Regions from separate parts of the Dermatophilus sp. B7861-1 genome, predicted to be linked through region 2. Evidence: riboswitches for the same ligand, from Rfam matches in the RefSeq annotation. Region 2 holds a riboswitch; the other holds the start of a gene.
The links. A riboswitch is a leader RNA that binds a small molecule or an ion and turns the genes downstream of it on or off. The one in region 2 is predicted to bind cobalamin.
Positions count from the first base shown of each region.

Region 1: another riboswitch for cobalamin. It lies ahead of AC2T9U_RS10775 (ABC transporter substrate-binding protein); the one in region 2 lies ahead of AC2T9U_RS06920 (ABC transporter substrate-binding protein).

Region 1 is NZ_CM180082.1:2,442,718-2,446,846, forward strand. Features, by position in the region: gene AC2T9U_RS10765 (ABC transporter ATP-binding protein) at 1-561, opposite strand, end outside; gene AC2T9U_RS10770 (FecCD family ABC transporter permease) at 558-1,589, opposite strand; partial or broken gene AC2T9U_RS10775 (ABC transporter substrate-binding protein) at 1,586-2,341, opposite strand; cobalamin riboswitch at 2,627-2,801, opposite strand; gene AC2T9U_RS10780 (MBL fold metallo-hydrolase) at 2,855-3,568, opposite strand; gene AC2T9U_RS10785 (RidA family protein) at 3,652-4,119, opposite strand; gene sp36 (Sp36 family protein) at 4,122-4,129, opposite strand, start outside.
Region 2 is NZ_CM180082.1:1,570,094-1,574,222, reverse strand. Features, by position in the region: gene AC2T9U_RS06935 (acyl-CoA thioesterase domain-containing protein) at 1-273, opposite strand, end outside; gene AC2T9U_RS06930 (hypothetical protein) at 397-576, shown strand; gene AC2T9U_RS06925 (DUF8185 domain-containing protein) at 573-1,211, shown strand; adenosylcobalamin (AdoCbl) riboswitch at 1,326-1,506, shown strand; gene AC2T9U_RS06920 (ABC transporter substrate-binding protein) at 1,596-2,573, shown strand; gene AC2T9U_RS06915 (FecCD family ABC transporter permease) at 2,573-3,637, shown strand; gene AC2T9U_RS06910 (ABC transporter ATP-binding protein) at 3,634-4,129, shown strand, end outside.

The DNA.
Region 1 (4,129 bases), 870 kb from region 2:
AACGACGGTGAGGTTCAATGCGCAGACGGTGTGAAGGAGGCTGATTTGGTGGCGTAGGTCGAGGTGGTTGGTGGGTTCGTCGAGCAGGAGGATGCGAGGTTCTTGGGCCAGAGCACGGGCCAGCTGTACGCGTTGACGTTCTCCGCCGGAGAGGGTGGGCCAGGTTCGGTCGGCGAGGTGGGTGATGCCTGCGGTGTGCATGGCGGTGGTGACGGCGTCGGTGTCGTGGGGGTTGTGCCATCGTCCGCGATGTGGTGTGCGTCCGAGTTCGACGATGTGTCGGACGGTGAGGTCTAGAGGAGTGTGGGGGTGTTGTTCCAGGAGTGCGCAGAGGCGGGCGCGGTGGCGTGGTGGCATGTGGGTGACGTCGTCGTCGTTGAAGTGGATGCTTCCGGTGGTGGGGCGGCGTATGCCAGCGAGGAGGTGAAGGGTGGTGGTTTTTCCGCATCCGTTAGGGCCGACAATGGCGGTGGTTGTGGCGGCTGGGATGGTGAAGTCGAGATGGGCGACGATGTCGCGTCCGTGAGTGTTCCAGCTGAGGTTGCGTGTGGTGATGTTCATGAGTGGCGGGCGTGGTTTCTCAGGAGGGCGACGAGGACAGGGGCTCCGATAGCGGCGGTGATGACTCCGATGGGGATTTCTTGGCCGGGGTTGAGCGCGCGGGCTGCGGTGTCAGACCACAGGAGCAGGAGTGCGCCTGCGAGGGCGGATGCGGGGAGCAGGCGGCGGTGGGTTGGTCCGATGATCAGGCGCATGATGTGTGGGATGGTCAGTCCGACGAAGCCGATGGGGCCGACGGTGGCGACGGTGGTTGCGGTCAGTAGGGCGCATCCGGTGAAGAGTGCCCAGCGGGTGTGTTCGACGCGGATTCCTAGGGAGCGAGCGGAGGTTTCTCCGAAGGCGAAGGCGTCGAGGGCGGGGGCGGAGGTGATGAGCGCTGTGGTGGCGAGCAGGGTGGTGATGGTGATGAGCCAAGCATGTGGTGCGCGGATTCCGCTGAAGGAGCCAAGCATCCAGGTCATGACTTCACGGGCTCCGGAGTAGCCGCCGAAGATCATGACGACGAAGGAGGTGAATGCGCCAGCGAGTTGGCTGATGGCTATTCCGGCGAGAATGGTTCGTCCGGGTGGGAGTGCGCCGGAGCGGCCGGTGGCAAGACCCAGAACCAGGGCTAGAGCTGCGATTGCGCCGGTGAAGGCGGTGACGGTGGTGGCTACTGCTGGGGGTAGTCCGGGGATGGTCCAGCCGAGGATGATTGCAGCGACGGCGCCGACGGCTGCTCCGCTGGAGATGCCCAGGAGGTAGGGGTCGGCCAGGTCGTTGCCGGTGAGTGCTTGGAGGATGCATCCGCATTGGGCTAGGGCGGCGCCGACGGCGATGGTGGCCATGATGCGGGGTAGGCGTAGTTCCCAGATGATTCGGTCGGTGAAGATGGTGACGTGGTCGCCGTGAATGAGGTGGACGCGGCGGGCAATCACGTCGATGACGTCGGTGGGTGGGATGGGGACGGATCCGATTCCTAGGACGATGATGCTGCTGGCAGCCAGGAGGAGGGTGAGGGTGGCTGCGGTGTAGATGAAGCGGGTCACTGGTCGAGTTGGGCGAGTTGGTTGCTGATGGAGCGGGCGCCGTCGACGAGGCGGACTCCGGGTGTGCTTTCGCTGAAGGGGATTGTGATGAATCGGTTGTTTTTTACGGCGTCGAGTTGGGATAGGACCGGGTCGTTGGTGAGGTAATTTTTCTTTTTTTCGGCGGTGTTCCAGCTGGCGTCAGCCAGGACGATGACGTCGGGGTTGGCGGCGACGACTTTTTCCCATGAGCCTTCGCTCCAGCCTCCGGGAAGGTTGTCGAAGATGTTGGTGGCGCCGACGGCGTTCATGATTAGGTGTGGGCCGCCTGCTCCGGCGCCGACGGTGGGGGTTTTGTCGCCGGAGTCTTACCAGAAGATGGTGTGGTTTTTGCCGGTGGCTTTGGTGCGAATTTCGTCGAGGTGTTTTTTCTGGGTGGTGATGAGGGCGTCGGCGGTGGGGGTGACGGCAAATATTTTGGCGATTTCAGCGATTTCGTTCCAGCCGTTTTCGAAGGTGGCCTCGGCGGTGGGGGTGCCTTTGGGACATCCGAAGGGGCTGGTGTAGGTGTTGATGCCTTCGGAGGTGAGTTCGTTTCGGGTGCCGACGGCTTTGTCGGTGAAGGCGCTGGCGTAGGCGGAGTAGGCGAAATCGGGTTTGGCTGCGAGGAATTGTTCTTTGCTGGGGTATTCCTTGGCGAGGACGGGGACGGTTGCGTAGGCGGTTTTGTAGGTGGGGGCGATGGTGTCGTCGAGGTAGGCAGTGCCTGCCATGCGGGGGGCCAGGCCAAGGGCGAGTGCTGTTTCGGTGGCGCCTTGGTTGAGGGTGACGAGTCTGCGTGGTGGGGTGGTGACGGTGATTTTTTCGCCGCAGTTAGTCAAGGTGATGGGTGCGGTATTGCTGCTGGTGTTGGTGGGTGTGGTGGGGGCGCCAGCGCAGGCGGTAAGCAGGAGGATGCAGGCGGCTACGGTGATGTGGTGGGGGTGTGGGCGCACGGTGTGGCTCCTGGGACCGGTGGGCCTGGGTCGCGAGGCCTGATTCTCGATCCGCGCCCGCAGGTGACGGGGCGATCACCAGCAGGTATTCGGACTTGGGGTCCCTCGGTGCGGGGCGCCTTCCCAGAGTGTTCCAGTGGCGTGTGTGCCCCGCCCGTCTCCCTTACCGCTGCGCGTCAGTTCCGGTTTTGCACCGGATTCCCTGGCCCCGTGGGCGACTGGCTTTCTCAGCGTAGCAGTGGTTTTGGTGGCTGCGGAGTCGTATTTGTTGCTGCTCACAGAGGGTATAGGTCACAGGGTGTCATGGTGGCGGAGATGGTCGAGCTGAGCTGCTACGCAGATGCGTGCTGCGGCTAGGACGCTTTCGGGTTGGTCGCGGTAGACGATGTTGGTGATGGCTTCGATGTCAGTGCCAGCTCCGCTATCGCGTGCAGCGCGGATTTGGCGCAGGCGGGCGGTGCGGTGCTGGATGTAAGCGTCCAGGATGGGGGCGGTGTAGGAGTGCGTGGGGCCGTGCCCGGGCAGGAGTGTGTGCTCGCCTTTGTCTCGCAGGAGGTCGCTGAGTAGATGGAGTGTACGTAGGTAGTCGGTGAGGGTTCCGTCGGGGTAGTCCAGCCATGTGGTGCCGCGGCCCAGGATGGTGTCACCGGTGAATAGCAGGGGTGCTTCGTGAAGTCGGAAGGTTGTGGAGTCTGCTGTGTGGCCAGGGGTGGCGATGACGTGCAGGGTGAGCCCCTCGGCGTGCAGTGTTTGCCCGTCGGTGAGAGTGGAGGTGCCGATGGATAAGGCTTGTAGGCCGGTGGCTTTTTCGATCAGGGGGATCGCGGCTGCGTGGTCTGCGTGATGGTGTGTGAGCAGTAGGTGAGAGATTTCGGCTTCGTCGCTGGTAGCGGTGGTGAGAATGGTGGCGATGTGGGTGGGGTCGGCGGGGCCGGGGTCGATGATGATGCTGTGTTTTTTACCTGGGGCGCGAAGGATGTAGGTGTTGGTTCCTTCGAGTGTCATGGGCCCCGGGTTCGGGGCACGCAGCACCGTCACAAACGGTGATGGTGCTCCGTTTCCGGGGCTTTGTGACTGTTCGAGCAGGGTCATTCCTCGCGTAGTGCTACGACGATTTCGACTTCGACGGGGGCATCCATGGGTAGGACTGCCACTCCAACAGCGCTGCGTGCATGCACGCCGATGTCTCCGAAGGCCTGTGCGAGCAGGTCGGAGGCGCCGTTGATGACGGCGGGCTGTTGGGTGAATGTTGGGTCGCTGGCGACGAAGCCAACAACTTTGACAACGCTCTGGACCTGGTCGAGGTCGCCCACTACTGATTTGACTGCGGCGATGGCGTTGAGCACGCAGGTTCGCGCTAGCTCTTGTGCTTGTTCAACGGATACCTCGGCACCTACTTTTCCTGTGATGGGAAGGGCCCCATTGACGAGAGGAAGTTGGCCGGAGGTGTGGATACGTCGTCCGTCGGCTTTGGCGGGAACGTATGAACCTACGGGAAGTGCTACTTCAGGTAAGGCTAAGCCGATCTCTTGCAATCGTTGTTCAACGGAACTCATGTTCAGTCCT
Region 2 (4,129 bases):
GGGGTCACCAGGATGGAGGTAGTTGACCTGGTGGGAGTGAATGTTCATCTCCTCCTCGCGGCTGCAGGCGACGCTGCGGCCAGCGGCGATGATGGACTGGGCGAGTACTTGTCCGCCGAAGATGCGACCATGAGGCGTGGGCTGGCTACGGCCGGTGAACCTGTCACGGATAGTTCCGTCTGTGCCGGTGGTGGGGTCGGCGTCGTGAAGGTCGAGGGTTTCTAGAAGATCGGCCAGCGGGTCGAATTCATTGAGAGTCTCGTCGTGGGTCACAACAGCTCATCTTGCCAAATGAGTGTGCTGGAGGGCAGGTGTAGCAGTTGTTGCGTGGCGGGGACAGCTTCGACAACGGTGAGTGTTCGCTGTTGCGCAGCGGGTTCGGCGAGGATGTTCGGTGTGGATCAGTGGAATGCGCCAGCAAATGTGGTCCGATCTGAGGTGCCGTTGCGGTTTTCGGGTATGGATGCGTTGGTGTATGTGAGTGAGTTGGGTGAAAGTTCTATGCGGATTGATGTCCAAGCCCGGGCGGTTTTGTGCGCCCATATGGCTGCTGGTGTTCGGGAGGGGGAGCGATGAGTTTTGTCACGCTTGCTGATGAGGATGCGTTGAGTGATGTGGCGACGTTTGTGTCGCGGGCGCGGGTGTTGGTGCCTGATGGGTATGTGCGGTTGCAGACGGTGGGGTCGGTGTTGATGTCGTCGGTGTTGGTGCGTAGTGGTTCTGGACTGTTGGGGGCTGGGACTGTGGTGGGTATGCGCGGGACGGCGTTGGGGCAGGGGGCTGGTGTGTTGGATGTGACGGTGGATTTGTCGGCGGTGGCGGATCGGTTGGCGCGGATGCGGGGTGCTGGGTGGCTTCGCTTGGATGTTCCGCCGGTGTTGCGTCAGGCGCCGTGGGCTGCGGTGTCTCCTCCACGTGGGGGTTGGTCGGTTATTGGTGAGTTCGCTGGGGAGGATGTGGCTTTCGTGGCGGAGTCGGGGTTGGCGCGGGTGCAGCGTGAGCGCGATGCTGGTGCGGATGCTGCGGCGCTGACTGCGTTGGATAAGCAGGTGTGGGATGAGTCGGTGGGTGAGGGAATGGGGCAGTTCCGGGCTGCTTTGGCGTTGGGAGTGCATGCGTTGGGTTTTGGTGGGCAGGGGCCGGTGCGGTTGTTGCGTCATGGGTCGTGGACTCGGTTGTCCACGGCTGCTGGTGATGTGATTGGTAGGTGAGGGTGTCGGTGGGTAGTGGCGGTGTCGTAGGTGCAGGTGCCGTTGTAAAGGGTGGCGGAGGCAACGGGGGAGAGCATCGACACAGCTGCTGAGCTGTCCTGGGGTGAGGTGCCAGGGATAACGTGGAGGTGATGGTGGGTCGAAGTCTGGTGAAAATCCGGCACTGGCCCGCAACGGTGAAGCCCCCCGGTTCTTGAGCCCGTAGTAGCGGGTAGGGCAGGGACAGGATGAGTCCGGTCGAACCCGCTGTCACTTTAAGATTCGACGCTCTCGAGGAAAGGAGCGGTTCGGAGCCGCCTCGCTTAGCCTTGCAGGGCGTTAGAACTTCACCTCCTCGAGCGCATCGCGCACCCTTTGCCCCGCTCACAGAGGAGGAAACCGTCAATGCGGTTGTCTAAAGTCAGCGCCACTGTTGCAGCAGCGCTGCTCGTTCTTACTGCCTGCAGTAATGCCTCTACTGGCAGTAAACCTACTGGTACTTCGCCTGCTAGCGCCGCTGCCGGGACAGGAATGTTCCCGGTTGTGGTGAACACCTCGATTGGCCCGGTCACGTTGAAGTCGCAGCCGCAACGGATTGTTTCGTTGTCGCCGAGCGCTACCGAATCGTTGTTCGCTATTGGTGCGGGTAAACAGGTGGTCGCTGCCGATAAATATTCCACATATCCTCAGGGGGCTCCAGCTACAGATTTGTCTGGGTTTGAGCCGAATATTGAAGCGATCGTCAAACATAAACCGGATCTTGTGGTTATCAGTAATGACGTTAATGGTTTGGCTGCATCGTTGAAGAAGCTGAATATTCCGGTGTTGCTTTCTCCTGCGCCGCCGACGCTTGATGCAGGGTATGGCGAGCTCGCTATTCTCGGGCAGGCCACTGGGCATGTGAACGAGACCACGGAGCTCGTGGGGACGATGCGTGCGCAGATCAATGCTGCGTTGACTAAGGCACCGAATAAACCGCTGTCTGTCTATCACGAGCTTGATGACAAGTATCACTCGGCGAGTTCGCATAGTTTCATTGGGTCTATTTACGCCAAGATGAGCGCCACGAATATCGCTGATAATGCAGATGGCTCTAAAAGCGGCTATCCGCAGCTGACTGAAGAGGCCATTATTAAGGCTGATCCGCAGGTCATTGTGATCACTGACCAGTCGGGCTATACGGCCCAGGATGTGGCTCGCCGTCCGGGGTGGGCCAATGTTGCGGCAGTAAAAAACGGCAATGTCGTCACAGTAAATTCCGATATCGCATCCCGGTGGGGGCCGCGTTTGCCGCAGCTGGTTGATCAGCTTGCTGGCGCGTTGACTAAAGCCGCTGCTGGGGCAGGGACTAGCGCTGCAGCCCAGCCCACCACAGCCGGATGATGAGTTCTTCTACCTCAAAGGAGGCGCTCTCTCGGGCGTTCAAGGCGCCCTTGATCCCGGTGATTGTTGGGGTTGGGCTTCTTGCTGTCGCGGTGGGGGTGAGCCTGACTTCAGGGGCTGCTGGCCTTGAGTTCGCTGAAGTTGTGGATGTGATGTTCGCGGGGATTCCTGGGGTTGGTTCCGGTAGCGAGTTGGCTGATCCTGTCGCGGATCTGTTGTGGCAGATCCGGTTTCCGCGCACTGTGCTTGCCTTGATGGTGGGGGCCTCGCTTTCTTTAGCGGGGGCTTCTTACCAAGGGGTTTTTCACAATCCTCTTGCTGATCCGTATCTTCTTGGCGCTTCTGCGGGTGCAGGTGTGGGTGCTGTGCTCGCGCTTGGGTTTGGTGTGCAGTTCACGGTGGGGCCTTTTGAGGCGGTTCCAATGGCTGCTTTTGTGGGGGCGTTACTTGCGGTGGCGGGGTCGGTGGTGGTGGCGCGGGGGTCGTTTTTTGATCCTTCGACGTTGCTGTTGGCGGGGGTGGCGGTTTCCTCGTTGTGTTCGGCTACTCAGGCGTATCTTTTGCAGCAGCTTGATCAGACTCGGTCTCGTGAAGTGTTGAGTTGGATTTTTGGTCGGCTTGCTGGTGATGGGTGGACGCCGGTGGTGACGTTCTTGCCGTATTTCGTGGTGTCGGTGGTTGTTTTGTTGCCGCAGGCGCGGTGGCTAGATGTGTTGCGTCTTGGTGATGAGCAGGCTCGTTCTTTGGGGGTGAATGCGGCTCGGGTGCGGTGTGTTGTTATCGCTGCTGCGACTTTTTTGACGGCTGCGGCGGTGGCGGTCAGTGGGCTTATCGGGTTTGTTGGCCTGGTTGTTCCGCATGTGGTGCGTCTTGTCGCGAGTCATTCGTATCGGGCGATTTTGCCGTTGTCGGGTTTGTTTGGTGCGGGGTTTCTTCTTTTGGTTGATGTGGGGGCCCGGACTGTGTCTGCTCCGGCTGAGTTGCCTATTGGGGTGATTACGGCGTTTGTGGGGGCACCGTTTTTCGCTTTTATTCTTTGGCGCCGTAAACGGGTGAGTGTATGAGTGGGTTTTCGTCGTCGCAGGTGGGGCTTGCGTTGCAGGTGGTGGATGTTGCGGTTGATGTGGGGCGGGCTGGTGGGCGTCACCGGGTTTTGCATGACGTTTCGGTGGATTTTTTTGTGGGGGAGTTTGTCGCTGTTATTGGGCCTAATGGGTCGGGTAAGTCCACGTTGTTGCGGGCGTTGGCGGGGTTGGTGCCGCATGAGGGAGTGGTGCGCACGGGGGTCGGTGGGTGTCCGGGGCCGTGCGATATCGCTTTGATGCCGCAGTCTGCGCAGTTACCGGAGGGGATGAGTGTTGCTGAGTATGTGTTGCTGGGCAGGACTCCGTATGTGCGCTTTTTTGAGCGTCATTCGTTTCGTGATCATGCCGTTGTTGCTGATGTGGTGGAGCGGTTGGGTCTTGGTGGTTTGGCGGGTAGGTCGGTGAGGGAGCTTTCTGGTGGTGAGGCGCAGCGGGTGATGCTGGCGCGGGTGTTGGCGCAGCAGGCGCCGG